DNA from 4 places in the Providencia stuartii genome. Region 4 is predicted to be linked to each of the others. Evidence: predicted binding sites of a transcription regulator. Region 4 holds the regulator's gene; each other region holds the start of a gene.
The links. The regulator PurR, encoded in region 4, represses purine synthesis genes. The targets are predictions, from matches to a motif close to CANGCAAACGTTTGCNTG.
Positions count from the first base shown of each region.

Region 1: guaB (IMP dehydrogenase) is a predicted target of PurR. The motif match lies at 3,304-3,321, and genes of this name have one in related genera.
Region 2: P2E05_RS02465 (NCS2 family permease) is a predicted target of PurR. The motif match lies at 3,099-3,116, and genes of this name have one in related genera.
Region 3: cvpA (colicin V production protein) is a predicted target of PurR. The motif match lies at 5,026-5,043, and genes of this name have one in related genera.

Region 1 is NZ_CP119546.1:2,095,487-2,103,964, reverse strand. It holds gene guaA (glutamine-hydrolyzing GMP synthase) at 111-1,688, opposite strand; gene guaB (IMP dehydrogenase) at 1,775-3,241, opposite strand; gene xseA (exodeoxyribonuclease VII large subunit) at 3,413-4,792, shown strand; gene P2E05_RS09145 (TonB-dependent receptor domain-containing protein) at 5,047-7,302, opposite strand; gene P2E05_RS09140 (S9 family peptidase) at 7,461-8,478, opposite strand, start outside.
Region 2 is NZ_CP119546.1:573,078-581,555, reverse strand. It holds gene P2E05_RS02470 (Na+/H+ antiporter) at 1-1,380, opposite strand, end outside; gene P2E05_RS02465 (NCS2 family permease) at 1,642-2,988, opposite strand; gene P2E05_RS02460 (ArnT family glycosyltransferase) at 3,646-5,316, shown strand; gene P2E05_RS02455 (MFS transporter) at 5,366-6,556, opposite strand; gene P2E05_RS02450 (sulfite exporter TauE/SafE family protein) at 6,723-7,475, opposite strand; gene P2E05_RS02445 (helix-turn-helix domain-containing protein) at 7,698-8,255, shown strand; gene P2E05_RS02440 (hypothetical protein) at 8,252-8,478, opposite strand, start outside.
Region 3 is NZ_CP119546.1:1,823,297-1,831,774, forward strand. It holds gene P2E05_RS07895 (aspartate-semialdehyde dehydrogenase) at 1-289, shown strand, start outside; gene truA (tRNA pseudouridine(38-40) synthase TruA) at 289-1,104, shown strand; gene P2E05_RS07905 (DedA family protein) at 1,152-1,838, shown strand; gene accD (acetyl-CoA carboxylase, carboxyltransferase subunit beta) at 1,991-2,974, shown strand; gene folC (bifunctional tetrahydrofolate synthase/dihydrofolate synthase) at 2,967-4,256, shown strand; gene dedD (cell division protein DedD) at 4,262-4,918, shown strand; gene cvpA (colicin V production protein) at 5,098-5,601, shown strand; gene purF (amidophosphoribosyltransferase) at 5,616-7,133, shown strand; gene P2E05_RS07935 (YwqG family protein) at 7,896-8,478, shown strand, end outside.
Region 4 is NZ_CP119546.1:2,607,601-2,616,078, reverse strand. It holds gene punC (purine nucleoside transporter PunC) at 344-1,564, opposite strand; gene punR (DNA-binding transcriptional activator PunR) at 1,688-2,593, shown strand; gene purR (HTH-type transcriptional repressor PurR) at 2,594-3,619, opposite strand; gene P2E05_RS21930 (YnhF family membrane protein) at 3,901-3,984, shown strand; gene sodB (superoxide dismutase [Fe]) at 4,062-4,640, opposite strand; gene P2E05_RS11425 (Grx4 family monothiol glutaredoxin) at 5,144-5,491, shown strand; gene rnt (ribonuclease T) at 5,599-6,240, opposite strand; gene gloA (lactoylglutathione lyase) at 6,359-6,766, opposite strand; gene P2E05_RS11410 (DUF1289 domain-containing protein) at 6,937-7,176, shown strand; gene slyA (transcriptional regulator SlyA) at 7,720-8,154, shown strand.

The DNA of each region.
Region 1 (8,478 bases), 510 kb from region 4:
GTTGCTAACAGCTGCCAGAAAGTGCCTGACGAAAAAATAAAAAAGCCCGCAATTACGCGGGCTTAGCGGACTTTTATGCCATCAAGTGCCTGGTCGTGCCAGACGCGAAATCATTCCCACTCAATTGTTGCTGGTGGCTTGCCGCTGATATCGTACACGACCCTAGAAATACCATCGACCTCGTTGATGATGCGGTTTGAGACACGACCTAAGAAGTCATAAGGTAGATGTGCCCAATGTGCTGTCATAAAGTCGATAGTTTCAACAGCACGCAGAGAAACAACCCAATCATACTTACGGCCATCCCCCATCACACCAACTGAACGTACAGGTAAGAATACAGTGAACGCTTGGCTAACTTTGTGGTAAAGCTCTGCTTTATGCAACTCTTCAATAAAGATCGCATCGGCACGACGTAGCAGGTCGCAATACTCTTTTTTCACTTCGCCTAATACACGTACACCAAGGCCTGGGCCTGGGAATGGATGACGGTATAGCATGTCATAAGGTAGTCCAAGCTCAAGGCCGATTTTACGCACCTCATCCTTAAACAGTTCCTTCAGAGGCTCAACAAGGCCCAGTTTCATGTCTTCTGGTAATCCACCGACGTTATGGTGAGATTTAATAACATGCGCTTTACCTGTCGCTGATGCCGCAGACTCGATAATATCTGGGTAAATCGTCCCTTGCGCCAACCATTTTACTTGCGTCTGTTTAGCGGCTTCTTCATCGAAAACATCAATAAAGACATGCCCGATCGCTTTACGTTTTGCTTCAGGATCATGAATACCCGCCAGCGCACCAAGGAAACGATCTTCAGCTTTAACATGGATAATATTCAGGTCGAATTTACCTGCAAACATTTCCATGACTTGATCAGCTTCGTTTAAACGCAATAAGCCATTATCAACGAATACACAAGTCAAACGTTTACCAATCGCACGGTTTAACAGTAATGCGGTTACAGAAGAATCGACGCCACCTGATAAGGCTAAAATCACATGGTCATCACCGATCTGCTCTTTCAGGCGTGCGACTGTATCATCAATAATTGCGGCTGGTGTCCACAGTGCTTCACAATGACAAATATCTTGTACAAAACGTTTCAAGATATTCAGGCCTTGGTATGTATGAGTCACTTCTGGGTGGAATTGAACACCGTAGAATTTTTTCTCTTCATTGGCCATGATGGCAAATGGGCAGCTTGGAGTACTTGCGATAGTTTTAAAATCTGCTGGGATAGCCGTCACTTTATCGCCATGGCTCATCCACACTTCCAGTACTGGCGTACCATTTTCACTGAGTGAGTCTTGAATATCACGGAATAAATCACATTGTTCCTTGATTTCAACTTGTGCGTAGCCAAATTCACGTTCACCAGAAACTTCTACTGCACCACCGAGTTGCATTGACATAGTTTGCATGCCATAGCAGATACCAAGGACAGGCACACCGGCATTAAACACGTAATCAGGCGCACGTGGGCTATCATTTGCTGTCGTACTTTCTGGGCCACCAGAGAGGATGATACCATTTGGATTGAATTCACGGATTTGCTCTTCTGATACGTCCCACGCCCAGAGTTCACAATAAACGCCAATTTCACGAATACGGCGAGCAATCAATTGTGAGTACTGTGAGCCGAAATCAAGGATAAGAATGCGATGCTTATGGATATTTGTTGTCATTTGAGGAGAATTCCAAAAATTCAAGTCAAAAATAGAAAATTGGTAGCTCCGCCATTATTCACGGAGCTACCCTGAATCATTATCGATTATTGCCCCAGACGGTAGTTCGGGGACTCTTTAGTAATGGTCACATCATGTACGTGGCTTTCTTGAATACCCGCACCACTGATACGGACAAACTCGGCTTTAGTACGCAGGGCGTCAATAGTACCACATCCTGTTAGGCCCATACAGGAGCGTAGTCCACCCATTTGTTGATGGATAATGTCTTTTAGGCGACCTTTGTATGCCACACGTCCTTCAATCCCTTCTGGAACCAGCTTGTCAGCTGCGTTATCAGATTGAAAATAACGGTCTGAAGAACCTTTAGACATCGCGCCCAGTGACCCCATACCACGGTAAGCTTTATAGCTACGACCTTGGAACAAGATGGTTTCACCCGGAGATTCTTCAGTTCCAGCAAACATTGAGCCAACCATCACACAAGCAGCGCCTGCTGCAATCGCTTTAGAAATATCTCCCGAGAAGCGAATACCCCCATCCGCAATGACAGGGATCCCTGTGCCTTCGAGTGCTTCTACCGCATCTGCAATAGCGGTAATTTGTGGTACACCCACACCCGTTACAATACGTGTTGTACAGATAGAACCCGGACCTATACCGACTTTAACGGCGCTAACTCCTGCTTCAGCCAGCGCTTTTGCGCCTTCAGCAGTAGCAACGTTACCACCGATGATTGGCAGGTCAGGATATTTTTTGCGGGTTTCACGAATACGTTGTAAAACACCTTCAGAGTGACCGTGTGAAGAGTCAATTAACAGCACGTCAACCCCCGCAGCAACTAGCGCGTCAACACGCTCTTCGTTACCACCACCAGCGCCAACAGCCGCGCCAACACGTAGGCGACCTTGTTCATCTTTACACGCATTTGGTTTACGTTCTGCTTTTTGGAAGTCTTTAACGGTGATCATTCCTAACAGATGAAAGTTATCATCAATGACGAGGGCTTTTTCGACGCGTTTTTCATGCATTTTTTGTAGCACGATCTCACGAGCTTCCCCCTCTTTGACCGTCACTAAGCGCTCTTTAGGCGTCATCACCGCAGTTACTGGCTGATCCAAATCAGTAACGAAACGCACGTCACGACCGGTAATAATCCCCACTAGGGATTTATCAGCAGCAACGACAGGGTAACCAGCAAAACCATTACGTTCAGCCATTTCTTGAACTTCACGGATTGTTGTATCAGGTGTTACGGTGACAGGGTCAGTCACGACACCACTTTCATGTTTTTTCACGCGACGAACTTCTTCCGCTTGGCGTTCAATAGACATGTTTTTGTGAATGAAGCCAAGACCACCTTCCTGAGCTAAAGCAATCGCAAGGTCAGATTCAGTCACTGTATCCATCGCTGCGGAGAGCATCGGAATGTTCAGGCGGATAGTTGCAGTTAATTGAGTTGATAGATCGGCCGTGTTTGGTAATACGGTTGAGTGTGCAGGAACGAGCAATACGTCGTCGAAAGTTAGTGCTTCTTTTTTAATGCGTAACATAGGCAATATCTCACCAGGCAGCGTTGTGGAAAGGTATAAAATATTGCCGCGGCATTATACACACCGAAACCGTTTGCCTCCAGTCCTTTTTTGAAAAAAAACTTGATAACTGTTCTGACTAGGTTAGTATCAATCAATTAAGTCATTGTTTTAGAATTTGATCTAGCTCACATGTCAACTCAAGAAAATAGTGGAATTTATTCTGTCAGCAAACTCAATCAGGCGGTTCGTGAACTTTTAGACCGTCAGATGGGGAGAATTTGGCTGACCGCCGAAATATCGAATTTTTCGCAGCCTAGCTCTGGTCATTGGTATCTGACGTTGAAAGATGACAAGGCGCAAGTTCGTGCGGCTATGTTTCGCGGGCAAAATGCGCGTGTAACTTTTCGGCCTCAAAATGGCCAACAAGTCTTAGTTCGTGCAACGGTAACACTCTATGAGCCTCGGGGTGACTATCAAATCATCATTGACAGCATGCAGCCAGCGGGTGAAGGCCTTTTACAGCAGCGTTTTGAATTGCTCAAACAGGCATTAGGGGCGGAAGGCTTGTTTGATGCCATACATAAACAACCACTGCCCTCTCCTGCTAAACGTATTGGCGTCATTACATCGGCAACAGGAGCAGCCTTACACGATATTCTGCATATTTTACGTCGCCGAGATCCTTCACTGCCAGTCGTTATCTATCCGACTGCGGTTCAAGGTGAGCAAGCCCCTGCACAAATTGCACGAGCGATTGCATTAGCAAATATTCGTCATGAATGCGACGTATTGATTGTTGGACGTGGTGGTGGCTCATTAGAGGACCTGTGGGCTTTTAACGAAGAAATTGTGGCAAGAGCGATTTTTGCTAGTCGACTGCCTATTGTCAGTGCAGTTGGCCACGAAACCGATGTCACGATTGCCGACTTTGTTGCCGATGTTCGAGCGCCTACACCTTCAGCTGCGGCTGAGTTAGTCAGCCGCAATCAACTTGAACTAATACGTCAATTGCAATCCGCTCAACAGCACCTTGAAATGGCAATGGATTATTATCTTGCAGGCCAGCAACAACGCTTTAGCCGCTTACAGCATCGCTTGCAGCAGCAACATCCACAACTTCGTTTAGCTAGACAACAGCACCAATTGAGTCTTCTAAATCAGAAGATCAATCAAGCGATGACTCGACGCTTACAAGTTGCTCAGTTGCGCTATGATCAGTTACAGCGTCGACTGTCACAACAAGATTTGCGCCCTTTATTGCAAAAACGACACAGCTCATTACAGCAAACGCAATATCATCTGCAAAATATGATGACCGAGTTACTTAATCGCTATAAACAGCGCTTTGCGGTAGCTTGCTCAAAAATGGAAACTGTTAGCCCACTGGCCACTTTAGCTCGAGGCTTTAGTATCAGTGAAACGGCCGATGGCACTGTGTTGAAAAAGACTTCACAGGTGAAATTGGGGCAGAAATTGAAAACACGCCTCAATGATGGTTGGGTAGAAAGTGAAGTCACTGAGGTGACTAAAATGAAAGCGAAACGTACACCTCGCTCAATCAGCAAATAAATGAATCGGTTATTCTCAAAATTTTCACCTATTCATTTCTCAAGATTAATTTTGAAAAGATGTCATCAAATTTAGCAAGGACAAGATCAGACAGTTTTAAAATGGCGAGCCAATGCAGGAGTCCTATTGGCCCGTATCAACAGAAAATAATAGACTGATTTTTGAGGATTAATAGCCTTTAACCCGCGAGATAGGCCTCATACCGCTATCAAGGGTCTTAAGGGGTATCTAATCTAGATACCCCAATAATTAAGTTAGAAACGAACTTCTCCCCCAAGCATATAGGAACGCCCTCTTGCAGTGGCATTATTCTTCCCACGTTCTTCCATAATAGCGGTAGAGTTTGAACGATTTAAGGCATCCGAATACGTCTCATTCGTCACATTATTCACCGAGAACATCAATTTGACATTTTTATTGATTTTATAATCAGCATAAAGATCAATAATGGTAGGTTGCTTTTCATATTTATCTTTAAATGCATCACCATTATTGTCGACCAGCGATTCCACACCGATCCGCTTAGCAGGTCCTGTTACTGTAATAGTCGAACCTAATTTCAATGTTTCATCGAATAGCCTAACGCCACTATCCAGCGTCAAATAATAATCAGGTAACTCAGTCAGATCACCTGCACTGAAGTCAGCAACACTGGCAATTGAGACAGGCTGAGCACTGGTTTCTTTGGTGTAAGACAATGTTGAATAGAAGACCCCTGCATCGTAATTAGCTTGCAGTTCATAACCACGTAAATTAACGTTTCTTGGATCATTCATATAGATATAACTTTTCTGCATAAAATCAGGAAACTCTTTATCCCAGACATCGTCGTTCATTAAACACCATGCAAATTCTGCTTCTGTTCTTGGTCGACATAGCAAATAAGGTTTACTCGTGATGTAATCTTTCACTTTTGTATTGAACCAGAGTGCTTTCATATTGAACTGGTCACCTTGTACAATTAAATCAGGTTTGACGCTATTAAAGCCTATTTGCCATGTTTGTGCTTTTTCCCCTTTTAAAAACGGGTTCATCGAATTACCGCCATTTTGAGAAAAAAAGACTTCCTGTGAATTAGGCGCGCGCATCGAATGAGAATAACTCACAAAAGGCTGAAACTCTGGGATAATTTCAGCTGAGAGTAGCACGCCTGGATTGAATCCCCCTTCACGTAAATCGATTGAAGCATCTCCTTGAGGGAAACATTTCACATCATCGTCACAAGCAGGTTTAAATCCTTTTAATTGATAGTGCATGTAATTTAAATTCAATGATGCGCTGTAAATATCATATTTGACGTTAAATTGCGTATAAAGGCTGGATAGATCTAATGTCCCACTTGGTGAGAATGCATTATAAATCAAGGTATCCTGATTAACCGCACTAGAGACATTTCGCTCATATTTGTTTTTCATCAACTTAGAGCCAATTTGCCATTCATAATCCATATCACCATACGAAAAACGGCTAGTATTGGATAAATTAATACCTTCGGAAATATTTTTAGATTCTCCTTGTCGTAAAGCCCACCCTAATGAATCACCGCTAAATTTTTGATTACTATTACCATAGTTAATCATTAATTCAGTATCAATTAGCTCATTAAGTGGCGTATATTTATATTTAATATAATAATCTTCACTATCTATTTTACGACGCGTTAATTTATTTTGATATAAACGACCACTGAGCTCTATTTCATGGCTATCATTAGGTTTATATTTTAACTTAGCTAATTGTGATTGTGGCTTTTGTTTAAAGGTGTTATCCGTTGCAAAATCATCACTATTATAACCCGCACCATTTTTATAGGAGCTAGGGATATTATGTCCACTGACCGCCATCAATCCCCCAAAATACCCATTATCTGAATTCGTTAATGTTTTTCCTGCAACGGCAACCATTCCGTTATAACCTAAGCCATTATCTCCCCAACGCGCCTTACTTCTTACGCCATATAACTGCTTATCGAATATCACATCATCAATGCCAATTGTTCTAAAATTGGCACTCCCTGCAAGAGCATTAACACTGTTCCCCCCATTTAATTGACCTTTTTCAACCTCAACTTCAACGATAAAATTCGGATCAATTAACGCACCAAAATCATTATTAGGTTGCTGACCGTGAGTATAATTACTCGGTGAAATACCATAATAAGTTTGGGTAACACCATCAACCATCATATTAACGCGACCAAAACCACTTAAGCCGCGAATATTCACGTTTACAGTACCTTGACTTGCATCCATTTGAGTATAAGTCCCTGGCATTGTTCGAATAATTTTATCTAATCCTTCTAGTTTATTCTCCGTACCAACAGCGCTATATGCTCCTGGTCGTTCTAAAGCCTTAACCAATGGTGTTTGTGTTTGTGCACCTGAAACCTTTAATTTACTAAAGTTTATGATGTCTTTATTATCTTGTCGCTGTGTGTCTTCTGCTAAAGCAATTCCATAAAGCCCTGTATATAATAACCCGGCTCCTAGTAGTTTTAATTTGTTATTCATTAAACCATTCCTGTAAACGCAATAATTAAACATGCGCTCACTTGCTTCAAAAGAAAATTTCGTATTGAAATTTTTGGCACAACAATCAGGTTATAGTAAAGAGGCTATAACCTGATTGTTGCTTTTAATTACCCATTTAATAATGGGTTATTAGTATATTAGTTTTTTAATTGCGGGAAATATTGTTTTTTATCTTCTAGCATTAAAATAAAACTATAATCAAGAGCAATATCATTCAATGCATTATAACGACCTGATTTACCTCCATGGCCTGCATTCATATTGGTCTCTAATAATAATAGTGAATCACCTAATTTATATTCGCGTAATTTAGCGACCCATTTCGCTGGTTCCCAGTATTGCACTTGAGAATCATGTAAACCCGTTGTCACTAGCATATGGGGATATTTTTGCTTTTTGATATTATCATACGGGCTATAGGCTTTGATTCGCCAATACGCCTCTTCATTCTCAGGGTTACCCCATTCATCATATTCCCCAGTTGTTAATGGAATTGAGGGGTCTAGCATCGTGGTAACCACATCAACAAAAGGCACTGAAGCGACAACACCTTCATATAATTCAGGCGCAATATTGACAACCGTTCCCATCAATAACCCACCTGCACTGCCTCCCATGGCATAAATATGCCCTGGTTGACCATAGCCCTGACTAATCAATGATTTTGTTACATCAACAAAATCAGTAAATGAGTTCATTTTATTAATGGTTTTTCCTTGTAAATACCATTTTTTCCCTAACTCACCACCCCCGCGAACATGAGCAATCGCATAGACAAAACCACGGTCTAATAAAGATAAACGAGAGGAGCTGAATGAAGGGTCAATACTGTAACCATAAGCCCCATAGCCATAAACTAATAATGGATTTTGTGCTTCTTTAAACAGATCTTTGCGATACACTAATGACACAGGTACCTTCACACCATCTTGGGCCGTTACCCATAGGCGTTGGCTTTGATATTTCGATTTATCAAAATCTTTGACTTCTTGTTGTTTCAATAGCTGCTTTTGTTGCGTCTGCATATCTATTTCATAAACAGAAGATGGTGTCGTCATTGACGAATAACCATAACGCAATTTGCGGGTATCAGGCTCTGGATTGTTGCCAATCCATGCCATATAGGCAGGGTCATCAAAGCTCACAAAATTTTCT
Region 2 (8,478 bases), 2.0 Mb from region 4:
ATCCGCGGATAAACGCTCTTCCATTTTGTTCAAACTGACAATAGCCACTTCAGCCATTGCCGCTTTTGCCATGCGTATTTCGTTGATATCCGCTTCCTTGTCACTCACCTTAAAATTACGCAATAACAGTGGTAACGCGATCACACCAGCAAAAATCGAGAATAAAATAACCCCAGCAGCAATAAATACCAGCTGATAACGAGCAGGGAATGGTGAGCCATCACTTAAAAATAACGGCACTGACAACACACCCGCCAAGGTAATTGCCCCACGAACGCCCGCAAATGAAGCTAACCATAATTCACGCACTGTATAGTTGGCGAACTGTAATGGCCTTTTCTTCAAAAACAGTCGGCTAAATCTTTTCATTAGCCATAGCCAACAAAAACGTAATATCAACAAAGCAAAATAGATAACCGCAACAGCCGCGAATAACATCCAAGTTTCTACACTCGGGTCTAATTCAGCTTGCAGTACAGAGGTTTCCCATATTCCCGGCAATTGCAATCCGAGCATGATAAACACCAGTCCGTTAAATACAAACTCAAGCATCGACCATACGCTGTCAGCACGTAGTCGCATTGCCAGAGGAGCATTACGGATCACACCAGATTTAGTGATCGTCATACCCGCAGCAACCGCTGCCAAAATGCCCGAAAAGCCAATATGCTCAGCAATCATGTAGGAGGCAAAAGGCAGCAAGAGCATAAACACGATTTGCGTTGCAGGATCATCCCCACTCCAGCGGCTCATCAGTCTAAGCGATTTACTGTAAACCCAAGTCACGACGATACCGGACAATAATCCACCTATCGCAACTTTAAAGAACTCAATGGTCACACCGGAAACAGAGAATGCCATCGTTCCCATGGCAATCGCCACAGCAAACTTTAAAGCAACAAGGCCAGAAGCATCATTCATGAGAGCTTCACCTTCCAACACACTCATCATGCGTTTTGGAATTCGGCCTTTACCCACAATGGAAGAGAGGGCGACGGCATCCGTTGGTGAAAGAACAGCGGCAAGTGCAAATGCAGCAATTAATGGAATACCAGGCATCAGCCAGTAAATAAGATAACCAATCCCAACAACGGTCACCAATACCAGCACTAATACCAAAATGAAGATTTCGCGTCCATTTTGGAAAAATTCACGGGTTGGTGTTTTCCAGCCATCAACGAATAACAATGGTGGAATCAATAACACCATAAATAATTCAGGATCAAACGTGACATGCAAGCCAAACTGAGGCCAAGCCAATAACGCACCAATCGCAATTTGAATCAAGGGTAATGGAACACGAACAGGAATGACTTTTGTCACCACGCCTGAAACAGACACAGCCAAAATTAAGATGAGGATAGTAAAGAAAATTTCCATGTTGCCCTTACTGATTAACTAAACGAACCAAGACCCAAATATGACCCGTCGTAGCAGAATATTAGGTAGCTCGTCAGGCCATAAAATTTTTCAGTAAAGCCAGCAACTCGTGAAAACCTGCGGGTTTCACATGATTTACCGCCTTTTATCTATTCTATCCTTAACTCACTACTCGGCGGGAAAATAATTCAAACTTTAAGATTAATCGCGATAATACATTAGGGGGCGGCTAACGAGCCCTCCCCCACAGAATAACAAATCTTAAATAGCTAGATCAGCAGCATAAAAAGCTACCAAAAGAACGGCAATCACGACGGTACCGATATTTAGCTTACGCCATTCGCCAGCAAAAATACGGCCGATCACCAGCGCTGCAAAGCCCAACATAATACCGGTGACAATATTACATGTCAGAACAATAAATACCGCACACAATAGGCCTGACATCGAATCGACAAAGTCATCAAAGTCGAGTTTAGACACATTACTGAGCATCAGTAAGCCAACGTACATTAAAGCGGGAGCCGTCGCATAAGCGGGAACTAAATAAGACAGTGGCGATAAAAACAAAATGAACAGGAATAACACACCAACGACAACAGCGGTCAAACCTGTGCGTCCACCAGCTGCCGTTCCTGCCGCTGACTCAATATAAACGGCAGCAGGAGAAGCACCAATTGCACCAGCAAAGATACTGCTCACCGAATCGGCTGTTAATGCCTTACCACCATTAATAATTTGCCCCTCTTTATCAAGCAAATTCGCTTGACCTGCAACAGCGCGAATTGTTCCCGTTGCATCAAAGACGGCAGTCATCACTAAAGCTAATAAACTCGGTAACACAATTGGCTGTAATGCGCCCATAATATCCATATTAAATATCAGTGATAAACCATCCTCCCCGAAAGAAGGCAGTTTAAAGAAACCTTGATATTTAACGGCGGGATCAAAGATCAACCCAATAATAGAGATAGCGATAATGACCAGTAAAACACCACCGGGTACACGACGCTTTTCCAGACCAAAGATAACGGCTAAGCCCGCTAATGAGATTAAAACAGGAAAAGAGGTGAAATCCCCCAGTGCTACAGGTAGGCCTGCATTTGGATTTTTAATCACCAGCCCTACCCCATTGGCAGCAATCAGCAGTAAAAATAGCCCGATACCGATCCCTGTCCCATGCGCAATGCCCATTGGCATATTACGAAGGATCCAACTGCGAATACCTGTCACTGAAATAATGGTGAATAAACACCCCATTAAGAATACGGCACCAAGCGCAACAGGGATGCTAATATTTTGCCCCAACACCAAACTAAATGCCGTAAATGCGGTTAGTGAAATAGCACACCCGATTGCCATTGGGAGATTAGCCCATAGCCCCATTAATAATGAGCCAAAACCAGCAACTAAACAGGTCGCAATAAACACTGCGGTAGGAGGGAAACCTGCCTGCCCTAACATGCCAGGCACAACAATAACGGAGTAAACCATTGCTAAAAACGTCGTTAACCCAGCAATGATTTCACGGCGAACCGAAGAGCCACGCGCGGAAATTTTAAAAAATTTATCCAATTTGCAATTGGTTGAAGCCTGTTGGCCAGACATGGAGATACTCCTGCTAAACATAACTAAAAGCGCCAAATTCCGCTCACGAAAACGATTACTTTTTTAAAAAAACTCATAAGCCAAGTCATTCACTTAATGAAGAGTGATTTTACGCAATCGTTTGGCTTTATGGTCGAAATGGCAGATTCTGAAGCGGGCAATTATCAATCTAAACAGGTGTACTGATCAAGTGTTTTCGAATTTAAGCAGCAGATAGCGTGCAGCAAAGCAAACTTAACGTAAATTTTTAGTCTTTCTTTCTTCCTCGATATTATTGATAGCTAAATTCAATGGCTACGTGACCTCTTCCGACTTTAATAACGTTAAGAAATAGACCCCATTCAATAAACTACTAATAGATTTTACTCTCGTTTAGCTGTAGTTAATAAATGCTTTGTTAGAGTTAAATTCTATTTTGTTAATAATAACAAGATAAATTAATTTCAATTAATGAGGTTTTAATTTTCATTAACCGCATTTATTACCAAAAATGTAACGCTGCAAAAAATATAATCACACCTTCAAAAAGTAAATAAAAATTAACTTTTATTTCATAATGTTAACAAGATTCATTTATAACAGTTTATTTTTATTTATTAGGTTAAAATTAAACATTACGCCGAGCTATTAATTATTGGAATATATTTACTGTAAACAATGTATAAAAAATTATCCCCTAAACAATTATCACTAACTTTATTTATTGGCTTCCTGGTTATTTATCTTTTGCCCGGTATTTATGGGCATACGCCATGGAAGCAAGATGAGAACTATAGCTTTGGTATCATCCAAACCATGTTCGAAACCAATAACTGGTTAGTGCCTACCAATGCGGGCGAACCTTTTATGGAAAAGCCCCCTCTGTACTACTGGGTCGCGACGCTCACTTCACATTTGCTGTCTGGCTTAATGCCGCTTCACGATGCTGCCCGTAGTGCTACTCTATTGTTTTCAGTGGTTAATTTTTCATTTTTTATTTTGCTAGCACGTCGCGCTTTCCATGCAGCAGACATTGGGGATAAACGTATTTGGGTGGCTTTCGCACTCTATGTTTGTGCTCCCGGTATTTTAAGACATAGCCATGACATGTTCACGGATATTGCATTGGTGACAGGAGCAACCATTGGTTTATATGGCATTTTAGGGCTAATACGCCAAGAAAAAGTTGTCGCATCCGCATGTTGGCTTATGGCTGGTACGGCTATTACCCTGTTATCAAAAGGCGTATTTGTACCTGGTGTCTTATGGATCAGCTTACTACTTACGCCTATTTTCCTACCGCATTGCCGGCAAAAAACATTCTGGCTACCCGCCATCATCGCGGGCCTTTGCTCACTGATCTTTATTTTACCTTGGCCTATCTTATTATATTTGCAACACCCAGATCTTTTTATCACTTGGTTTTGGGAAAATAACATTGGACGATTTTTAGGTTTTTCCGTTGAAAAATTAGGCGCTAAGGCTAACTTAACACGCGTGCCAGCATCTGTCCTTTTATTTGCCTTTCCTTCTGGAATACTGGCAACCCTTTATTTTTTAAGGAACCCTTTAAAACGATTACGCAATCACAATGAGTATTTAGTTACAATATTCCCATTACTGGGAATTGTATTTTTACAGATGTCAGCAACAGGTAGAGCACTTTATTTATTACCTTTTATCGCTCCATTGGCTATTTTAGGTACAAATACACTGTTTTCTATTCCAGAGAGAGCATTACGCTATTTTTCATATTTTGCGGCAACATTCTGGTCTGCACTGATTATTTTTCTTTGGGTTTGCTACGTTATCGCGCTTTCTGGCCATGCTGAAACTTGGCTTCAGTTTTTTAGTCAATGGCTTCCCATGAGCTACCACCTGCCATTTTCAGCGTTGACTTTGGTGGCTGCAACGCTTCTCACTGCTATTTGGTTTTTACGTAGTACCTTCCTCAGCCAACAAATAACATTGCGAGCCATACAGAACTGGGCATTAGGCATGTGTATTGTTTGGGGGGTCACGTTCACCTTATTTGTAGGTTGGATTGACTATGCCAAAGGATTTGAAAAAGTATTTGTCGATTTAGCGCAACAGCTAGATGATCATTATCATGATAATGACTGTATGGCCTCGGATAATATAGGCGAATCTGAAGCCCCTATGCTGTACTACTACACCAACATTCTGCATCAGCGACAAGATCGCTTTGAAAAACCAGCGCATTGCCGCTGGCTGATTGTATTATCAAAACAGGTTAAACCAGCACCATCTGGTATGACATTATTTTGGACAGATCATCGCCCCGATGAATTTACCGAAAATTTAGTCGTTTATAAGAGTGTTGAATAGATAAGACACATTTCTGTGCCAGTTCAGACAACTGGCACAGAAAGCCAGTTTAGACTCGCTGAGTCGCCTGTGCGCTATATTTCTCACGGGTAAACCAGAGGAATGCCGCTGCAATAAGAATTAGGAGAACGGGCAGCCCTGATGGTGAAATCGATGTTGCTACGCCAGCTAATAATGGTCCAGAAAGGTTACCAATTCCCCATAGCATTGCTGCTGCCGCATTGGCGATAATGAGGTCATTGCCACGAAAATATTGTCCAATTTGCACAAGAGCAATTGTGTAAATCGCCCCTGCCGTTGCGCCTAAGACAAACAACAGTAACCAAATTAAGACGTTATGAGTAATCAGTAATGGCAATAAGCAACTTGCACCAAACGTGACAATGCCGCAAATTCGGTATAATTTTTCACGATTCATATGATCAGCGAGCCAACCAAACGGCATTTGCATAATCGCATCCCCCGCCAATATTGCACTAATCATCATTGCTGCAATCGCTTCGGTATGCCCCATCCCCATCCCATAGATAGGAAATATTGACAAAATGGTACCATCAAAAAAGGCAAAAAACAGGATGCCCGCACAAATACCGGGGGCAAATTTCACAAATTGAATAATAGAAAAACGAGACTCACTTGCCGTGGCTGAAATATGGTCTCCCACCTTTTGTTCCATCGCTAAAAATAGTGCGATGGATATAAGATGGAGCAAAGTACAAATGAGTAAAGGTGACTTATCTTCAACCCCATAATAAGCAATAAAAGAAGGGCCAAGTAGCTGGCTTACAGTAAATACCGTTGTATAAATAGCCAATATTCGACCCCGCTTATTTTCAGGAGAAAGCTCATTAATCCACGTTTCTCCTAAACAGATAAGTACACCACTCGCAAGTCCTGTAATCAGGCGTAATGGGAAAAGTAACCACAATGGCAACGTGCTGAGCAACGGCAATAAACTCATAGCCGAAACAACCGTGGCAAATAACATCGCCTGCCGCTTTCCACACCAGTGCACAATACGCTGAACAACCGGTGCGATTAAAAACATACCTAAGGCAGGTGCAGCAGAAATAATACCGATATATAACTCACCAACACCATAGCTATTTAATCGCAGTGCGACCATTGGAATACTGAGTCCAATGACAATACCAATCACTGCGATACTGGTCGTGATCGTAAAAATAGCAAATGAAGGGGTACGACGAAGATATTGAAAACGCTGATGATCAGAGCTCATTTTGATATTCATTGCTTCCGTTATGAAGCATCCATTTTAAACACTATTAGTTAGGGTTAGTTTTGACATAAAAACCCATCATCATCATAACTAACAAAAGATGACAAAAGGCGCTCGTATCATAAACTATATTTTGTACTGATAGTTTTTTATTTTTGGGCACCGATTATAAAATGAAAAAATAACGATATAACAAAGCAACACCTGAAATTAAAATAATAACATTAATAATTTTAAGGAACGTATCACGGGATATTTTCAGTGTAATATGGCGCCCAACCCAGATTCCTATTAGCATAGCGGGAGAAAAAGCTAGCGCCATCAAAATAATATCCATATTGACATAAACACCCATCACTAAAAATATAATAACACGTGTCAATGTACTAAAACCGATTAAGGTCATCTGGGTGATGCGAAATCGCTGTTTATCTGTGATGCGGCTTGATAAATACATAGCATAAATAAAACCACCACTACCAAATAAGGCACTAAAAACCCCACCGATTAAGCTGAAAGGCACAACAAATGCTTTTGACAAATGTGGCTGGGCTTTCTTTGAAAAGAACGTATTCAGTACATAAAAAATAACAAATATACCCAACAGTAAAATCAGGATATCAGGACGCGTTTTCAATAGAATGGCAGCCCCAATTAAACTCCCCACGATCATCAATGGAATAATCCATTTAATTTCATGATAGTCCGCGTTTTTACCATCTTTAACAAGGTTGATTAATGCCGCGGTTAAGTCAATAAGGGCAAGAGTCGGCACAATCATATTTAAAGGAAGATACATCGCTAATACTGGAGTGGCGACTAACGCAGAACCAAAACCAGCCATCCCAAAGACCAAATAAGCGCACAGTAAAGTAAAAAAGCAGATTGCCATCTCTGGAGATAAAATATCAAACGGCATAGTGAATCTCTACAAGGGTATTTTGTTCACTATAATTTCTTCTGAAAAAATAAAAAAGTCCTGTTTGATAGAATGTGCAACCTTATTTATTTATCAAACACGTTAATTTTCACACTTCGAGATTATTGCCAAAATATTATGCCTTCGTCAGTACATTTCTGACATAATGTTGCTATGATGCTAGAATTAATAGCATAAATTAATTTTCAGGGAAGACAGCATATGGATAAAAAAATCAATATTAAAATTGGTCAAAAAGTACGCCATCTGAGGCAAGCACGAAATTTATCCCTGAATGAACTTGCGCGCCTATCAGGCATTTCAAAAGCCGCGCTCTCTAAATTAGAATCGGGTGATTCCAACCCTCGCGTTGATACGCTAGAAGCTATTGCCATTGCATTACGTTTCCCTCTGAGCGACTTATTTGCATTACAGCATGAAACTTACCCCTATTTCGTCAAATCCTCCACCCTACAAGGCGATTATTCACAGCTCTTTAAATTTCGGATCAATATGGGCAATATTTCTGAGATATGGCAGCTAAAAATGAAACGTGGCGCCATCATTAATAGTCCAGCTCACATGAGTGGAACCCATGAACACATCATGATGCATACAGGGTCATTGATGCTACGTTTAAAAAACGACCAGACAGTACTACTAGAAGAAGGCGATTTTTATGCTTTTAGCTGTGACTTTCCCCATTCCTACCTCTGCATGGAAGGGGAATTAAATGCAACCGTCGTCATGACCTACTCTCACCTCAGTGACAGTATTTAATGCTCGATATGCTTCGCGTCGTAACTGATCCGCAGTATGCCTTTTTTATACTTCATTGATTTAATTGAAAACTGTTCAATTTTACCAAGTGATGCGACATGCGTACCACCGCATGGCACTTCATCACCTTCAGAAACACCACAAAGCCGTAACGTATCGCGTTGCCCGATTAATACAGGTGAATCATCACTGATAGATTGATTCACTAGCATTTCTATTTGCT
Region 3 (8,478 bases), 780 kb from region 4:
TGGAAATGCACAGGTGGTATATCTGGAGACATTACGTCCGGTAGGTGTTGAAGAAGCCCAAGATAAACTTGAACGTTTTGAGGATATTCAGGTCTCAGAGGAGGGGGATTACCCGACTCAGGTGACTGAAGCTTCTGGTAATCATTACTTAAGCATTGGCTGTATCCGTAACGATTATGGTATGCCTGAAATTTTACAGTTTTGGTCTGTTGCCGATAATGTACGCTTTGGTGGTGCATTAATGGCCGTTGAAACCGCTGAAAAGCTGGCTCAGGAGCTGTTTTACTGATGTCAGATTCAACGCAGTTGTCTCGTATTGCATTAGGCATCGAATACAATGGCAGTCGTTATTATGGGTGGCAACGTCAACAAGAGGTAAAGAGCGTTCAAGGTTGCCTTGAAGAAGCGTTATCGAAAGTGGCGAACCATCCTATTCATGTATTTTGTGCAGGCCGTACAGATGCAGGTGTACATGCAACGGGGCAAGTGGTGCATTTTGATTCACCTGTCATTCGCAAAGAAGCTGCTTGGACAATGGGGGTAAATACCCATTTGCCAGAGGATATTGCGGTTCGTTGGTGTCAGCCTGTTGATGACGAATTTCATGCAAGGTTTAGCGCGACGGCACGCCGCTACCGTTATGTGATTTTCAATCATCGTTATCGCCCTGCCATTTTATCGAGTGGAGTCACGCATTTTCACTATCCACTTGATGAAAAAAGAATGCATGAAGCGGCACAAGCTCTACTGGGAGAAAATGATTTTACGTCCTTTAGAGCAGTGCAGTGCCAATCACGAACCCCTTGGCGTAACGTGATGCATGTGCAAGTGACTCGCCACGGCAATTATGTTGTGGTGGATATTAAAGCAAATGCTTTTGTGCACCATATGGTCAGAAATATTGTGGGAAGTTTGCTGGAGATTGGTTGCGGAAATCAGGATATTAACTGGATGGCTGAATTGCTAGAACTTAAAGACAGAACAAAAGCCGCAGCGACTGCGAAGGCTGATGGTTTGTATTTAGTTGCAGTGGATTATCCTGAAAAATTTGCCTTGCCTCAAAATACCATGGGGCCGGTTTTCTTAGCAGACGAACTGATGTAAATCTAATTTTATACATAGCACGGATGCTATTCATAATGAGGGTTTTTATGGAGTTTATCAGTTTTATAATCGATTTTATTTTGCATATCGATGTCCATCTCGCAGAGTTAGTTGCTGAATATGGAACTTGGGTATACGGTATCTTATTTCTGATCTTATTTTGTGAAACGGGGTTAGTGGTAACACCATTCTTGCCTGGGGATTCACTACTCTTTGTCGCGGGGGCAATTTCTGCACTCGATAGCAACGATTTAAATGTTCATTTAATGGTCGCATTAATGATTACAGCAGCGATTATTGGTGATGCGGTTAATTACACGATTGGACGAATTTTCGGCGAAAAATTGTTTAAGAACCCTGATTCGAAAATTTTCCGACGTGTTTATTTAGAAAAAACACATGCTTTTTATGAAAAGCATGGTGGTAAAGCCATTATTTTAGCGCGCTTTGTGCCTATTGTTCGAACGTTTGCACCATTTGTTGCGGGAATGGGAAAAATGTCTTATCGTCATTTTGCCTTTTATAATGTGACAGGTGCGTTATTATGGGTATTATCATTCACTTATGCAGGTTATCTGTTTGGTGACTTACCCTTCGTACAACAGAATTTGAAATTATTGATAGTGGCTATTATCTTTATCTCAATTCTTCCGGGGGTGATTGAAGTGATTCGTCATCGCCGTAAAGCGGCAAAAGAAAAACGTGTAACTGCACAAAAAAATGGTAATCCATAACGGATTAAAAAGTTTTTATCCACAGTGAAGTTTCATTGTGGTTTAATGGCACAAAATAACATACTGGCGTTTTACCTGAAGGGATTGAGTAATCTTTACGACAGTCACCCTGACGGAATAGCCAGAAATCAATCAGACGAAAAGGTCCATTAATGAGCTGGATTGAAAAAATATTAAAAAAAGGTAACTTGACCCAATCAAACAAAGTCAACATCCCAGAGGGTGTTTGGACTAAATGTGATAGCTGTGGGCAAGTCCTGTATGGGGCGGAACTCGAGCGTAATCTACAAGTGTGCCCTAAATGCGATCATCACATGCGTATTCATGCACGCCAGCGTCTTGAAACCTTCCTCGATGAAAATTCGACCACAGAATTAGGTAGTGAACTTGAACCAAAAGACGTTCTTAAGTTCCGTGATTCAAAAAAATATAAAGATAGGCTGTCGGCGGCTCAAAAAGAGACCGGTGAAAAAGATGCTATCGTTGTGATGAAAGGAACGTTAAAAGATATGCCAATCGTTGCGGCTGCTTTTGAATTTTCCTTTATGGGTGGATCTATGGCTTCCGTTGTAGGTGCACGTTTTGTTCGTGCCGTTGAACAAGCCCTAGAAGATAATTGCCCATTAGTTTGTTTTTCATCGAGTGGCGGTGCGCGTATGCAAGAAGCACTGTTATCACTGATGCAAATGGCAAAAACCAGCGCCGCTTTAGCCAAAATGCAAGAGCGTGGTTTGCCTTATATTTCAGTGTTAACTGACCCGACTATGGGCGGTGTTTCAGCCAGTTTAGCGATGCTTGGTGATATCAATGTCGCAGAACCTAAAGCGCTGATTGGTTTTGCCGGCCCGCGTGTCATTGAACAGACTGTTCGTGAGAAATTGCCTCAAGGCTTCCAACGTAGTGAATTCTTGTTAGAGAAAGGGGCGATCGACATGATTGTTCGTCGTCCTGAAATGCGTGACACATTAGCAGATGTGCTCGCTATGTTAACCAACAAACCAAGCTTTAACACCTCTGACGTTTCTTTGGTCGTTGAAGAAAAGGATGTGAAAATCGATATCGTTAATGACGATGTTGTCATCGATGCTCCTGAGCAAGTAAAGGACTCTGCTAAGCATAAAAAAGATGATGAATAATCCATTTTCAATACCTAATGCCGAGTCTCCATTGGAGGCTTGGCTTTCTTATCAAGAAAACTTGCACAGTCAAAATATCGATATGGGGCTGGAGCGAGTTGGAAAAATCGCTCGTAAAATGGCATTAACGCAACCAGCACCCCGCGTTATCACCGTCACCGGTACCAACGGAAAAGGAACGACTTGCCATACGCTTGAATCTATCTTGATGGCAGCAGGCCTGAAAGTTGGGGTCTACAGTTCACCACATCTTGTTCGCTATACTGAGAGGGTACGTATTCAAGGTGCAGAGCTGTCGGAGGCTGATTTTTGCCGCGCATTTGCAGATATTGAAGCCGCCCGAGGCGATACCTCAATAACTTACTTCGAATACGGCACGTTAGCTGCTCTGAAACTATTTAAACAGGCTGCTTTAGATGTTGTGATTTTGGAAGTGGGTTTAGGTGGGCGATTAGATGCAACGAATGTTGTGGATGCAGACGTAACCGCAATCACCAGTATTGCTCTTGACCACACGGATTGGCTGGGATCAGACCGAGAACATATTGGTCATGAAAAAGCCGGTATCTTTCGTGGTGGCCGTTATGGCGTGGTTGGCGAACCGGATATGCCTCAATCTATCGGTGAATATGCGGATAAAATAGGAACTCTTCTGTTTCGTCGCGGCAAAGACTGGTCCTTCGAACAGCAAAATAACAGCTGGTCATGGCACAGTCATCAATGCCAGTGGTCGAATTTACCTGTGCCTAATGTACCGCTAGCGAATGCAGCAACGGCATTAGGGGTTATCTGCTGCTTGAAAGAGATTGATCGCACACTGGCCGATAAAATTACCGACCAAGCAATACATGAAGGGTTGAAATCAGCACAGCTGCCTGGGCGTTTTCAGATAATTAATGAAAAACCCTTGATGATTTTGGATGTTGCACACAACCCGCATGCGGCAGGTTATCTGGTTACGCGTTTAGCACAGTTACCCACCGTGCCAGGGCGTAGGGTGAGAGCGGTCGTCGGTATGCTTGGCGATAAAGATATTCAAGGCACATTAGCGTGTTTATCTGAGCAAGTGACAGATTGGTATGTGGCACCGCTGACGGAGTTTCGTGGAGCCCCTGCATCACAGTTGAGCCAGTATCTTGAATCTCCACAGGTGTTTGATTCTGTTGATGATGCATGGGCGAAAGCTTGTCTTGATGCGACGGATGAGGATGTCATTATTGTTTGTGGTTCGTTTCATACTGTCGCACATGTGATGATGTTGTTAGAAAAAGCAAAAGGATAGAGTCAGTGGCAAGTAAATTTCAGAATCGTCTTGTCGGTGCCATTGTATTAGTGGCGGCGGGGATCATTGTATTACCGGCGTTACTGGATGGTGATAAGAAATATAATGAAAATGAATTTGCGGCCATTCCTATTATACCGAAACCGGGTGATGAGCAGGATATTGAAGCCATTGCACCACTGACACAAAATGCCGCATCTGGAGAAGCATCGGAAGCGATGTTGTCAGAAGCGCTGTCTGAGCAAAGGCAGGAGCAACAACAAAGTCAATCAGCTTCCACAGCTCAAGACGTGCCGGCTATTCCTGCTGAGCAGCCAATAAAGGTGGAGCCAAAGCCTGAGCCGAAACCAACGCCGAAACCTGAAGTTAAACCAGAACCTAAGCCAAAACCGGAGCCTAAACCTGAAGTTCAGGCACCGCAAGGCAAAGCGTTTGTGGTACAACTGGGTGCGTTGAAAAATTCTGCAAAAGTGGAGGAAATTGTCGCTAAATTAAGATTGTCAGGATATCAGGTTTATACGGTACCTTCTCGACCTGTTAATGGGCAATTGACACGGATCTTTGTTGGACCAGAAGCATCAAGGCAGCGTTTAGAAAGTGCTTTACCTGAATTGAGGTCAATAACCGGTTTACAAGGTGAGATTAGGGCTTTTAAACCATGATGCTTAAATAGGAATATCATAAAAAGCTTGAGCTTTTAATCAATTACAGCGGCGAAGAAGAATTTTTCTTTTCGCCGTTGGTTTTTTTAAATTGTATGTAAATTGGTTACGCAAACGTTTTCGTTTTCTGTTAGAATGCACTCCAGCCACTGCCGTGGGTGCGAATTTTGGAATAAGATATGGTCTGGTTAGATTACGCAATTATTGCCATCATTGGCTTCTCGGCACTGGTAAGCCTGATCCGTGGGTTTGTTCGAGAGGCGTTATCGCTGGTTACATGGGGCTGTGCATTTTTTGTTGCGAGTACTTTTTATCCTTATTTGGCGGAATATTTTACACGCTTTGAGGATGTACTCGTGAGAAATGGCATCGCTATCGCTGCCTTGTTTATTGCTACATTAATTGTCGGGGCAGTAGTTAACTATGTAATTAGTTCTCTAGTTCAAAAAACTGGCTTATCGGGTACAGATCGTGTTCTGGGGATCTGCTTCGGAGCGTTGCGTGGGGTATTGATTGTATCGGCATTACTCTTTTTTCTCGATACCTTTACACCTTTGCCTCAAAGTGAGGATTGGCAACGTTCAGAACTTATTCCGCAGTTCAGTCATATAATCAGGTGGTTTTTTGACTACCTGCAAAATGCGTCAAGTTTCCTACCGGAGAATATTTCTCCGTCTGGCTGATGAGGAAAGACTAAATGTGCGGTATTGTCGGTATCGCCGGTGTAACACCGGTCAACCAATCAATTTATGATGCTTTAACGGTGTTACAGCACCGTGGGCAAGATGCAGCAGGGATTGCTACCATTGATGGCAAAAATAATATTCGTTTACGTAAAGCGAATGGCCTCGTAAAAGATGTTTTTGAAACGCGGCATATGCTTCGACTACAAGGTTGTATGGGTATTGGTCATGTACGTTATCCAACCGCAGGAAGCTCGAGCGCATCGGAAGCACAGCCCTTCTATGTGAACTCGCCTTTTGGTATCACCCTTGCTCATAATGGTAATCTGACAAATGCGCATGAACTTACGCGCCGTTTATTTGAAACCGCTCGTCGCCATGTTAACACCACCTCAGATTCTGAGATCCTATTGAATATCTTGGCTTATGAATTGGATCGCTTCGATCATTTTCCATTGGAGCCAGATAATGTTTTCACTGCGGTTGCAGAGATGCATAAAAGATTACGTGGGGCATACGCTTGTGTTGCACTGATTATTGGCCATGGGATGTTAGCGTTTCGTGACCCTTATGGTATCCGCCCATTGGTCTTAGGACGTCGCGTATTAGAAAATGGCGCGCAAGAGTACATGGTTGCTTCAGAAAGTGTTGCTCTTGATACGTTAGGCTTTGAATTCTTACGTGATGTAGCACCTGGTGAAGCGGTTTATGTGACAGAACAAGGGCAATTGTATACGCGCCAATGTGCAGAAAATCCTCAATTAACCCCCTGCTTATTTGAGTATGTCTACTTTGCTCGCCCAGATTCATTTATCGATAAAATATCGGTTTATAATGCTAGGTTACGCATGGGGCAAAAGCTTGGCGCGAAAATTGCGCGTGAGTGGGAAGATTTGCAAATTGATGTCGTCATCCCAATTCCTGAAACATCTTGTGATATTGCCTTAGAAATCGCTCATATCCTAGATAAGCCATACCGCCAAGGTTTTGTGAAAAACCGTTATGTTGGTCGTACTTTTATCATGCCAGGTCAGCAAGAGCGCCGTAAATCAGTTCGTCGTAAACTGAATGCAAATCGTGCTGAATTTCGTGATAAAAACGTATTATTAGTTGATGACTCAATCGTTCGTGGTACGACTTCCGAGCAAATTGTTGAACTCGCACGTGAGGCAGGTGCAAAAAATGTTTATTTTGCCTCTGCGGCGCCAGAAGTTCGTTTCCCAAATGTGTATGGTATTGATATGCCAAATGCAAATGAGTTAATTGCTCATGGTCGTGAAGTTGATGAGATCCGTAAATTAATTGGTGCTGATGGGTTAATTTTCCAAGATCTTAGCGACCTTATTGCTGCTGTTCGTGAAGAAAATCCGGAAATCAATGAATTTGAATGTTCAGTGTTTGATGGTATTTATGTCACAAAAGATATCGATCAAAGCTACTTAGATTATCTTGAGAATCTACGTAAAGATGACGAGTTAAAAATTAAAGATCAAAACGAAATTGAAAATTTAGAAATTTACAACGAAGGTTAATTATTTCTAGGTTAATAAGAAACCAGCCGATTGTATTATGGCTGGTTTTTTTATGAGAAAAATCATAGTGTCAACATTTGGTCAGTGGTATTACCCGTGTTTAAACAACTCAGTAAACAACATGAATAAACAAAGGCAGTGCCATGTTCTCATTCATAAATGCCAGCGAGAAATCTGCTGAACACCATTTAGCTTGTGCCTTCTGTTTCAACGGGTCGGTAATGATCCTCCAAGGGTGAATTGATACACGGCTTGCCTAAGGGGAACGGCCTGACGCGAAAGCGATGCTCAAAGGTCAAGAGGCTAGCTGTATGTAGAGGCACAGTGCAAGAAAAACATAAATACTCCCCGTATTGCCTGCTACAGAAGCGAGAATCATTCCCTCTAATAAAGTCGAGGAGGGAATATAATGGCAATGAGTGATGGACCTACTTAAACCAATGATTAAGCCCCTTAAATCAGCTCAAGAGTATGACGATAATGGGGAGCCATCCTTGATAAATAGCGGACTCAACAGATGCACCACTGGGCTGTAATGCTATAAACATTAATAACCGATCAGTCAAAGTCAGAATATTAAATCAAAAGAAAACACATTGGCTTCCGAAGGATGGAGTGCTGAATATGGTTGTTCGCGTGAAAAATAATGTGTTGTTGCAACTGATAAGTTAATCACGATTAAGATTTCCAGTTATATCCGATGGAGGCTTTGGCGAGATGGGGTATTTTAATCGAATTACTTATGTGTTTAAGGAACTCTTCATGACGGATTTAACCGCCTTACCAGATGTATTAAAACCTTTTTTAGCTAACATTACCGCGACAAAAAAGCCGACATTGGATATGTCTTTAACGTCAGTCGAGAATCCCATTTTATGGGAAAGTCGTATCGGCGGAGTACCTTATTTGCCTGTAGGCACAGATTTTCCCGTTGATAGTCATGGCGTTCCTCTAAAGCTGTTAGCGCAAATCAACTTTGCACAAATACCTCCACTTGAACACTACCCAAAAACAGGGCTGTTGCAGTTTTTTATTGGTGGTGATGACTTGTATGGTGCAGACTTTGATGATCTACAAGCTCAAAAAGATTTTCGCGTTATCTATTGGGAAAATATCATTGAAGACGCTTCACAACTGCAACAAGACTTTTCTGCAATTGAATCGGCTTATAACGATGAGTATTACTCACCGATTGAAGGGCAATTTAGTATCGAATTTACGCCATCTACGCAATATATAAGTTCGGAAGATTTTCAGTTTGGTCGCAAAGTGTTAGGTGTTGATAATCTATATGATTATGAAGAGCAGTTTGCAGGTGAAGATTTTTACGATGAATGGTTAGAGC
Region 4 (8,478 bases):
GAAGGTTTTTGAGATAGAATTTCAGCTTGCTGAAGGTGTAGGATTGCGAAGAATTGCTTCACAAAGACAGGAACGCATTTATACCGTCGCGCCCTGAGTTTAAACCATGAATATCGTATTAACTCAAAAATCACTTCGGACTAAGTATTATCCGAGTATAGAAGTGATAATTTTATTTAACAATGGCGAAAAATGTCACTTTTGGTAAAAAAGGAGAATTTTAAACGATAACACTGAATTAGAGTATCAGATAAGGTGTGGATAATCATAGAAAGATGGTCGGAAGAGGGTTTTTTGAGGAAATCAGCCACGACAAAGCAGTGGCTGATGAGTTAACAGGTTGTTAATTCTGATAACTTGTTCTTTCATTAGTCTGTTTGGTGCAATCTTTTGTATATTGCATAAAATAACCAATAACCATCGGTATGATGGTCACCGCCATGACACCGGTTGTCGATAATAAAGGATCGAAAGGTAACGCTGAAACCAATAAACTGGCTAAAAAACATAAACCAAGTTGCAAAGCATTTTGTAATGCAGCGGCTTTACCGCTAGCCTGTGGATAGGTATTGAGTGCTTTTGACACCGCGATTGGATAAGACGCCCCATTCATTGCTGCCATAAAACAGAATGGAATTAAGATCATGGTGAGGCTCGGTGTTGTGTATATCGCCATCAAAAAGAGTATCGACATGCTCACCGCATAACCGACCAACAGTAATGGAAATAATACTTCAGCACGAATTTTGATTAATAGAAAACGGCAGCCATAGCCACCAATAATAAATGCTAGCGTTTGTGGGATGTAGCTCAAACCAATATCAGCAGGGTTAAAACCCATATTTCTTAAAATAAATGGTGAACCTGTTAACCAAGCAAAAAAACCCGCACTACATGAAGCGTAGACTAACACGTTACCACTATAGATACGTGAACCCAGTAGTTTTAAAAACGAAATAGATTCTTGGTCATGGGAATCCACCGTCATGTCTTTTGAAGGATTCTTTTTCAATAACAGGGTTGGAATTAACAATAAAATACCAACAGCCATTAAGACAATAAAAATAATTTCCCAATCATAATGTTCAAGAACCCATGCACCTAATAACGGTGCTAAAGCCGGAGAAAGAGCCACTAAAGGCATAATCGAAGCAAAGACTTTTTGAGTGCTCGCAGCATCATAGCGGTCAATGACCAGAGCTTGCCAGAGCACAGCCGCACTACAGACGCCAACCGCCTGTAAAAAACGCAAAATAAGGAGTTGAGTCGCATCCGTTACCCATAAAATGCCTAAACAGCTCACAATGAATAACGATAAACCTGCGATCAATATCGGTTTGCGTCCCAGTTTGTCAGATAATGGCCCCCACAAAAGTTGTGCAAAGGCAAAACCAGCTAAGAAAATGCTCAAAGAAGCACTAATCGCACCTTCAGAAGTGTTTAATGCCGTTTGCATTGAACCAAATGCAGGCAGGTACATATCGATGGCTAAAAAACCAAGCATACTCAAACCAGCAAGGTAAAGCATAAAGCCTGGGGAGTTTTTTGTCGCAGAATTTGTCATGGAAGCTTACTTATCCAGAATTTACATAATTGTTAACAGAGACTCTATTTTATAGGTTGTATTTTTACATTGTGAAACGGTAATATTTGGAATCTGCTATCAAAATTTTTGAAAGGTATCATTATGTGGTCAGCTCATGCTCTAGAAGTTATTGATGCCGTTGCAAGAACGGGAAGTTTTAGTGGCGCTGCGGAAGAACTGCATCGTGTTCCTTCAGCAATTAGCTATACGGTTAAGCAAGTAGAGGAATGGCTTGCTGTACCTATCTTTGAACGTCGTCACCGCGATGTTGCCTTAACTGAGGCAGGGGAGATTTTCATCAAGCAAAGTCGCTCCGTTATCAAAAAAATGATACAAACGCGTCACCAATGTCAACAGGCAGCAAATGGTTGGCGAGGGCAGTTTAGTATCGCGGTAGATTGTATTGTCAAACCTCAGCGAACAGAGCAACTGATCTTAGATTTCTATCGTCATTTTCCTGATATCGAATTATATATTCATCCTGAAGTGTTTAACGGCGTATGGGATGCACTCGCCGATGGGCGTGTTGATGTTGCGATTGGTGCGACGCGTGCTTCACCCATCGGAGAGCGTTATAGTTTTCGTGATATGGGGTTTATGTCATGGCGTTGTGTGGCCAGTCCAAACCACCCTCTGGCGCAGCTAAAAGGAAAATTGACAGACGATCAAATGCGCGAATACCCAAGTTTATGCCTTGAAGATACCTCACGTAACTTGCCGAAAAGAGATACATGGGCATTAGATAATCAGCGGCGTTTAGTGGTGCCATTTTGGGAAAATGGTATGACATGTCTTGTTAATGGCTTATGTGTTGGCATGGTACCTGAGCACCGAGCAAAGCCCTTTTGTGATGAGGGGAAATTAGCCCAATTGCAGCTATCTCAGCCATTCCCTCCGAGTCCTTGCTGTCTAACGTGGGTGGAAAAGAATACATCACCGGCGTTGAGTTGGTTACTTGAATATCTTGGGGATAGTGAAACACTCAACGCCGAATGGTTAGCGCCTTAATTAACGACGGTAGTCAATAAATGGTCCGTCAGCGACAGAACGACGCTCAACTAGGCGAGGATGGACTTCAATCGTTTGTGCATCTTCGCGCTTGTTCACAATACGATCAAGCAGCATAGCGAATGCCATCTGGCCTAGACGCTCTTTAGGCTGGTGGATAGTCGTCAACGCGGGAGTAAAATAACGCGCATTGCGCACATTATCATAGCCAATGATAGAAATGTCTTGAGGAACACGCAATCCCATCTCATCCGCAGCGCAAATTGCGCCCATCGCCATAATGTCACCGCCACAGAACACGGCAGTAGGTTTTTGCTTATTACTTAAGATCTGCATCATTGCTTTATAACCAGATTCTGGTTCAAAGTCGCCTTGCACGATCCATTCATCACGTAAAGTCACTTTCGCTTCTTCCATGGCTTTTTTAAAACCCGTCAGTCGACCAATACCGGTGTTGCGTTCTAAAGAGCCAGGGATCACGCCGATGTCACGGTGACCCCGATCAATTAAATAACGACCTGCGAGGTAACCGCCATGAAAAGAGTTATCAATGATACTGTCGGTAAAATCACCACGGGAAGTGCCCCAGTCCATGACGACCATAGGAATATTGCGATAATCTTCCAGCATATGGATTAGTTTATCGGGATATTCAGAACACATGACGAGTAGCCCATCAACACGCTTTTGCGCAAGCATTTGTAAGTAAGCTTGTTGCTTACCTAAGTTATTATGAGAGTTACATAAAATAAGGGTATAACCTTTCTCATAGCAACTATTCTCGACTGACTCAATCACTTCAGCAAAATAAGGCGCCTCACTTGATGTCGCGAGTAGGCCAATTGATTTTGTATGATTAACTTTCAAACTACGAGCAACAGCACTCGGTGAATAGTTGAGTTCTTTTATCGCAGCCCAAACAGCCGCTTTAGTATCATCAGCTACGAAGCGCGTTTTGTTTATTACATGGGATACGGTTGTGGTGGAGACGCCAGCGCGCTTCGCCACATCTTTAATCGTTGCCATGGGAAAAAAAAACTCCTGACCAATAATCGGTCTTGTTATGAATTCTTATTAAAAAATTACCTAATATTACCTACATATTGAGGCATAGTGCCTTAACTGGCAATAATTTAGCGATTAGTTATCGATTTTGTCTGATCTAGCGCAAAAACAAAAGAAATAATTGATGTTATAACCTGTGATATAGACACTGGTTTTTATAAATCGTCATGTCATACTTATTTAACCATGTATAAGTTATGGTTATTTTGCTGGTTAACTGTTCGTTATGATGAGAGGGACTCATGGATACAGATTTTAAATTTGGACTATTAGCAGCGTTAGGTTCTTTGGCTGTGATCATTGCTTTTGCAGTACATATTTTTTAATTTTACTGTTTAATTAAAGGTGAAATTAAGAAGGGCGAGTATTGACTCGCCCTTTAGCTATTCTCTAAAGAAAATGATTAAGCGAGGTTTTCTTCAACGAATTTCCAGTTGACTAAGGCCCAGAAGTTCTCTAGGTATTTAGGGCGCGCATTACGGTAATCAATGTAATAAGCGTGTTCCCAAATATCGACAGTGAGGATAGGTTTATCATCACCAGAGATAGGGGTTGCCGCATTTGATGTATTCACAATAGCTAAGCTGCCATCGGTTTTTTGAACCAGCCAAGTCCAACCGGCACCGAAATTTTTAATCGCAGCATCTGTGAACTGTTGTTTGAATTCAGCGAAAGAACCAAAAGCTTTATTAATGGCTTCAGCAACTTTACCGGTTGGTTCTCCACCCGCATTTGGTGCTAAGCAGTGCCAGTAAAAAGTATGGTTCCAAACCTGTGCGGCGTTATTAAAAATACCCGCATCTGAAGTCTTGATGATCTCTTCCAGTGATTTACCTTCGAAAGCCGTACCTTTGACTAAATTGTTGAGATTAACAACATAGGTATTATGGTGTTTACCATAGTGATACTCTAAGGTTTCTTCCGAGATATAAGGTTCTAGCGCATTTTTAGCATAAGGTAGAGCGGGAAGTTCAAATGACATTGCGTACTCCTTGTTTGCGTTTAAAACAACACATATGGGTGTGGTGCTCATAAAAGTGAGCAAATAATTTAATACGTATATCTTGCTATGAGTTATACACGAACCGAACGTTCATGCGGTCTTGCTTATTCTTTAATAGATTAATAATAGCATGAGATGCTTGCCGAGTTATAGGCATGGATATTCTGCGTCATATATTACCAAATTTTTTCAACAAAAACACCTTAAAATCATAGAGATAATTATCTTAATCAATAGAGTTTAAGATCGCGCTTTTCTGCCTTGCTGAAGCAAGTTCGTGTAACTTAAAACGGGATTCTAGAAAAAATCCCTTTTTCCAGCTTGGAGTGCTATAGTAATACCCCTGTAAAACTGGCATATTGTATGAAACAATCACGTTTTAACATTCCGGTCAAATATTCTAGCTTAGTCGCCATCGTTGAGAAAATGGCTGACGATGGCGACTGACTGCAAATCAGCACCCATGTTCTAAGGAAGTAAAAATGACGACAATTGAAAGAATCGAGCGCCAAATTAAAGAAAACCCAATCCTTCTGTACATGAAAGGCTCTCCTAAGCTCCCTAGCTGTGGTTTTTCTGCTCAGGCAGTTCAAGCTTTATCTGCTTGTGGTGAACGTTTCGCTTATGTCGATATTCTGCAAAATCCAGATATTCGTGCAGAACTACCAAAATACGCTAATTGGCCAACTTTCCCACAATTATGGGTTGATGGTGAGCTAGTAGGCGGTTGCGATATCATCATGGAAATGTATCAGCGCGGTGAACTCCAGTCACTGATTAAAGAAACTGCTGATAAGTATCGCTCTGCGGATGAGACTCGTGCGGAGTAAGTATCTGCTTAGTTAAGAACGCCGAGTAAATCTAAAAAACCGTATTAGCCCCATAGGTTAAGCTAATGCGGTTTTTTTGTATCTTAAGGGGCTTAAGGGGGGCGGGGTTACTCTTGCTCTGCGAGTGGCCAACCACCTAGCTTTTTCCATTTATTTACTAATTCACAGAACAACAGTGCGGTACGATTCGTATCATATAAGGCCCCGTGAGCTTGCTTGCCATCAAATGGAATACCCGCTGTCACACAAGCTTTCGCTAAAATCGTTTGTCCGAAAACCAGACCACTTAATGCCGCAGTATCGAATGTGGCAAATGGGTGGAATGGATTACGTTTTAAGCCTGCACGTTCAGCTGCATTCATGACAAAACTATGATCGAATGTCGCATTATGAGCAACAATAATGGCTCGATTACAATCGGTAGCTTTCATCCCTTTGCGTACCATTTTAAAAATAGCGTGCAAAGCGTCGTATTCACTAACTGCACCACGTAATGGGTTAGTGGGATCAATACCGGTGAAGGCTAAAGCTGTTGGTTCTAAATTTGCTCCCTCAAAGGGTTCTACATGAAAATGTAAGGTCTCATCAGGGGATAACCAGCCGTCTTTATCCATTTTTAAAGTAATGGCGGCAATTTCAAGTAGGCCATCCGTTTTGGCGTTAAACCCACCCGTTTCCACATCAATGACGACAGGATAGTATCCTCTGAAGCGGTTAACGAGTGCATTGGGATTATTTTTATCAGACATTAGGTTTTTATATTAGGTTTCTGGTTAGTGGCTATTATGCCAAAGCCAAAAAAATTTTGCAGATAAACTAAAACTAGGCAGGAAGCACACTGCCTAGTGATTCACTCATCAAGGTAAATTAATTACCTAGGCCTTTACTGGCACTTTTATTTTCAATCAACTCGATTTTGTAGCCATCGGGATCTTCAACAAAAGCAATAATCGTGCTGCCCCCTTTTACTGGGCCTGCTTCTCGAGTGACGTTACCACCCGCGTGACGAATATCTTCGCAGGTTTGAGCAACATTATCGACACCAAGCGCAATATGGCCAAAAGCGGTTCCCATCTCGTAGCTATCAACACCCCAGTTATAGGTTAGCTCAATGACTGCACCTTCACTTTCGTCACTGTAACCGACGAATGCCAACGAATATTTATACTCAGGGTTTTCACTGGTACGCAGTAGACGCATACCCAAAACCTTAGTATAAAAATCTATTGAACGCTGCATATCTGTCACACGTAACATAGTATGTAGTAAGCGCATAAAGAACTCCCTTAAAAGTAACTAAGTGAAACTGAATCGTTTAACGATCAATATAACGCACCTATAGGATCGAACACAATGAAATAGGTTTATTTATTAACCAAATAGTAGATATAATCTAATTCATGGAGTATATCATTAATGGGTGTTTTTAGTTAGGTGATATCAATATGGCGGAGCAACTCGAGTTTTTTGAAATTCAAAGCCCTTGTCGTGGAATTTGTCAAACCAATGAACAAGGTTATTGTCGAGGCTGTTTTCGTTCGAGGGAAGAACGCTTTCAGTGGTTAAAATTTACAGATAGCCAAAAACGCAATATTCTACGTTTATGTCGCCAGCGCTACCTTCGTTCAATCTCGGTTAAAACACAAAAAGATGAGCCACCTTCAACGCAACAAGAGCTGTTTTAGTCGATATCTAAACTGAAATAGAGAGTAACTATTTTAAAAAGTAAATTTTATTCGAATATAATTAATTTCAATTCTAATTAATTCAAAAAAGTTAATAACCACACATATTCTTCAATTAAATTTTAGTTATTCAAAATAATTATTAAATAAAGTGTCGGTGATTAAAAATAGCATGATTTTAAGAATAACTATATTTAATTGTTTTTTAAGAAGTAATTTGGAATTGTCTTTTTTATTGTTAATTGTAATTACTATAAGGGTTAAAATAGATAGATTTGAAAGAAGAGTAAGGCTATTCTTATTAACAAGATAATTGAGAGTTCATATTAGTGAATAAAATGATATTTAATATATAAGAAAATTGAATTTGATTTATGATGGAAATCACAAATCAAATGATTGACTATGACCATAAATGGGTATTTATCATGGTTATTTTTAATAATTAGTTGTCATAGCGAGAGGGAGTGAATATATAATTTAAAAAATAATTTATTGGTTGTATATTTGTTAGGCAGAATAGTGTTATATAAGGAGGGAACATTGGAGTCACAAATAGGAACTGATTTATCACGTGTGGTACGCATGTGGAGATCACTCATTGATCATCGTTTGAAACCGCTTAAGTTAACGCAAACGCATTGGATTACATTGCACAATATTAGTCAATTACCACCTGAACAGTCTCAAATTCAACTCGCAAAAGCTATCGGTATTGAGCAGCCATCATTAGTGAGAACACTTGATCAGTTAGAAGAAAAAAAACTGATATCTCGACACACTTGTGTCAATGATAGACGTGCGAAAAGAATAAAGTTAACGGAGGAGTCTGAACCTTTTATTAAGAAAGTAGATGAAGTTATTGATAACACACGGAAAGAAATTTTAGGCAATATATCTCAAGATGAGCTTGGTCAATTATCCGTTCTGTTGTTAAAGCTAGAAAAAAATATCTTAAGATTACAAGGAGATTTGTAGTTAGAGTTTAATAATAAATTAAGTGTATTATTAGTGTTTCAATTATTACAGCAGAATTAATTTTCTATTTTGCTGGGGCCATTATTGTTCTGAGTTTTTGCTAAATAGATGTTTTTTGATATTTAATTATTGATTAAGCTTATTGTTTAGTAATAACTCGTTTTTAACTAAATTGACCAATTAAAGATGAAAAGTTATTCAAAGCGGTATTCATGACAAGCTTTAGTATTCATAAACTTTTGTAAGATTAACTGGTTTTTAAGGAATAAGTCACACAGAGCAAACAAACAATAAATCAAATAGGATTGGCAATTGATGGTGGTA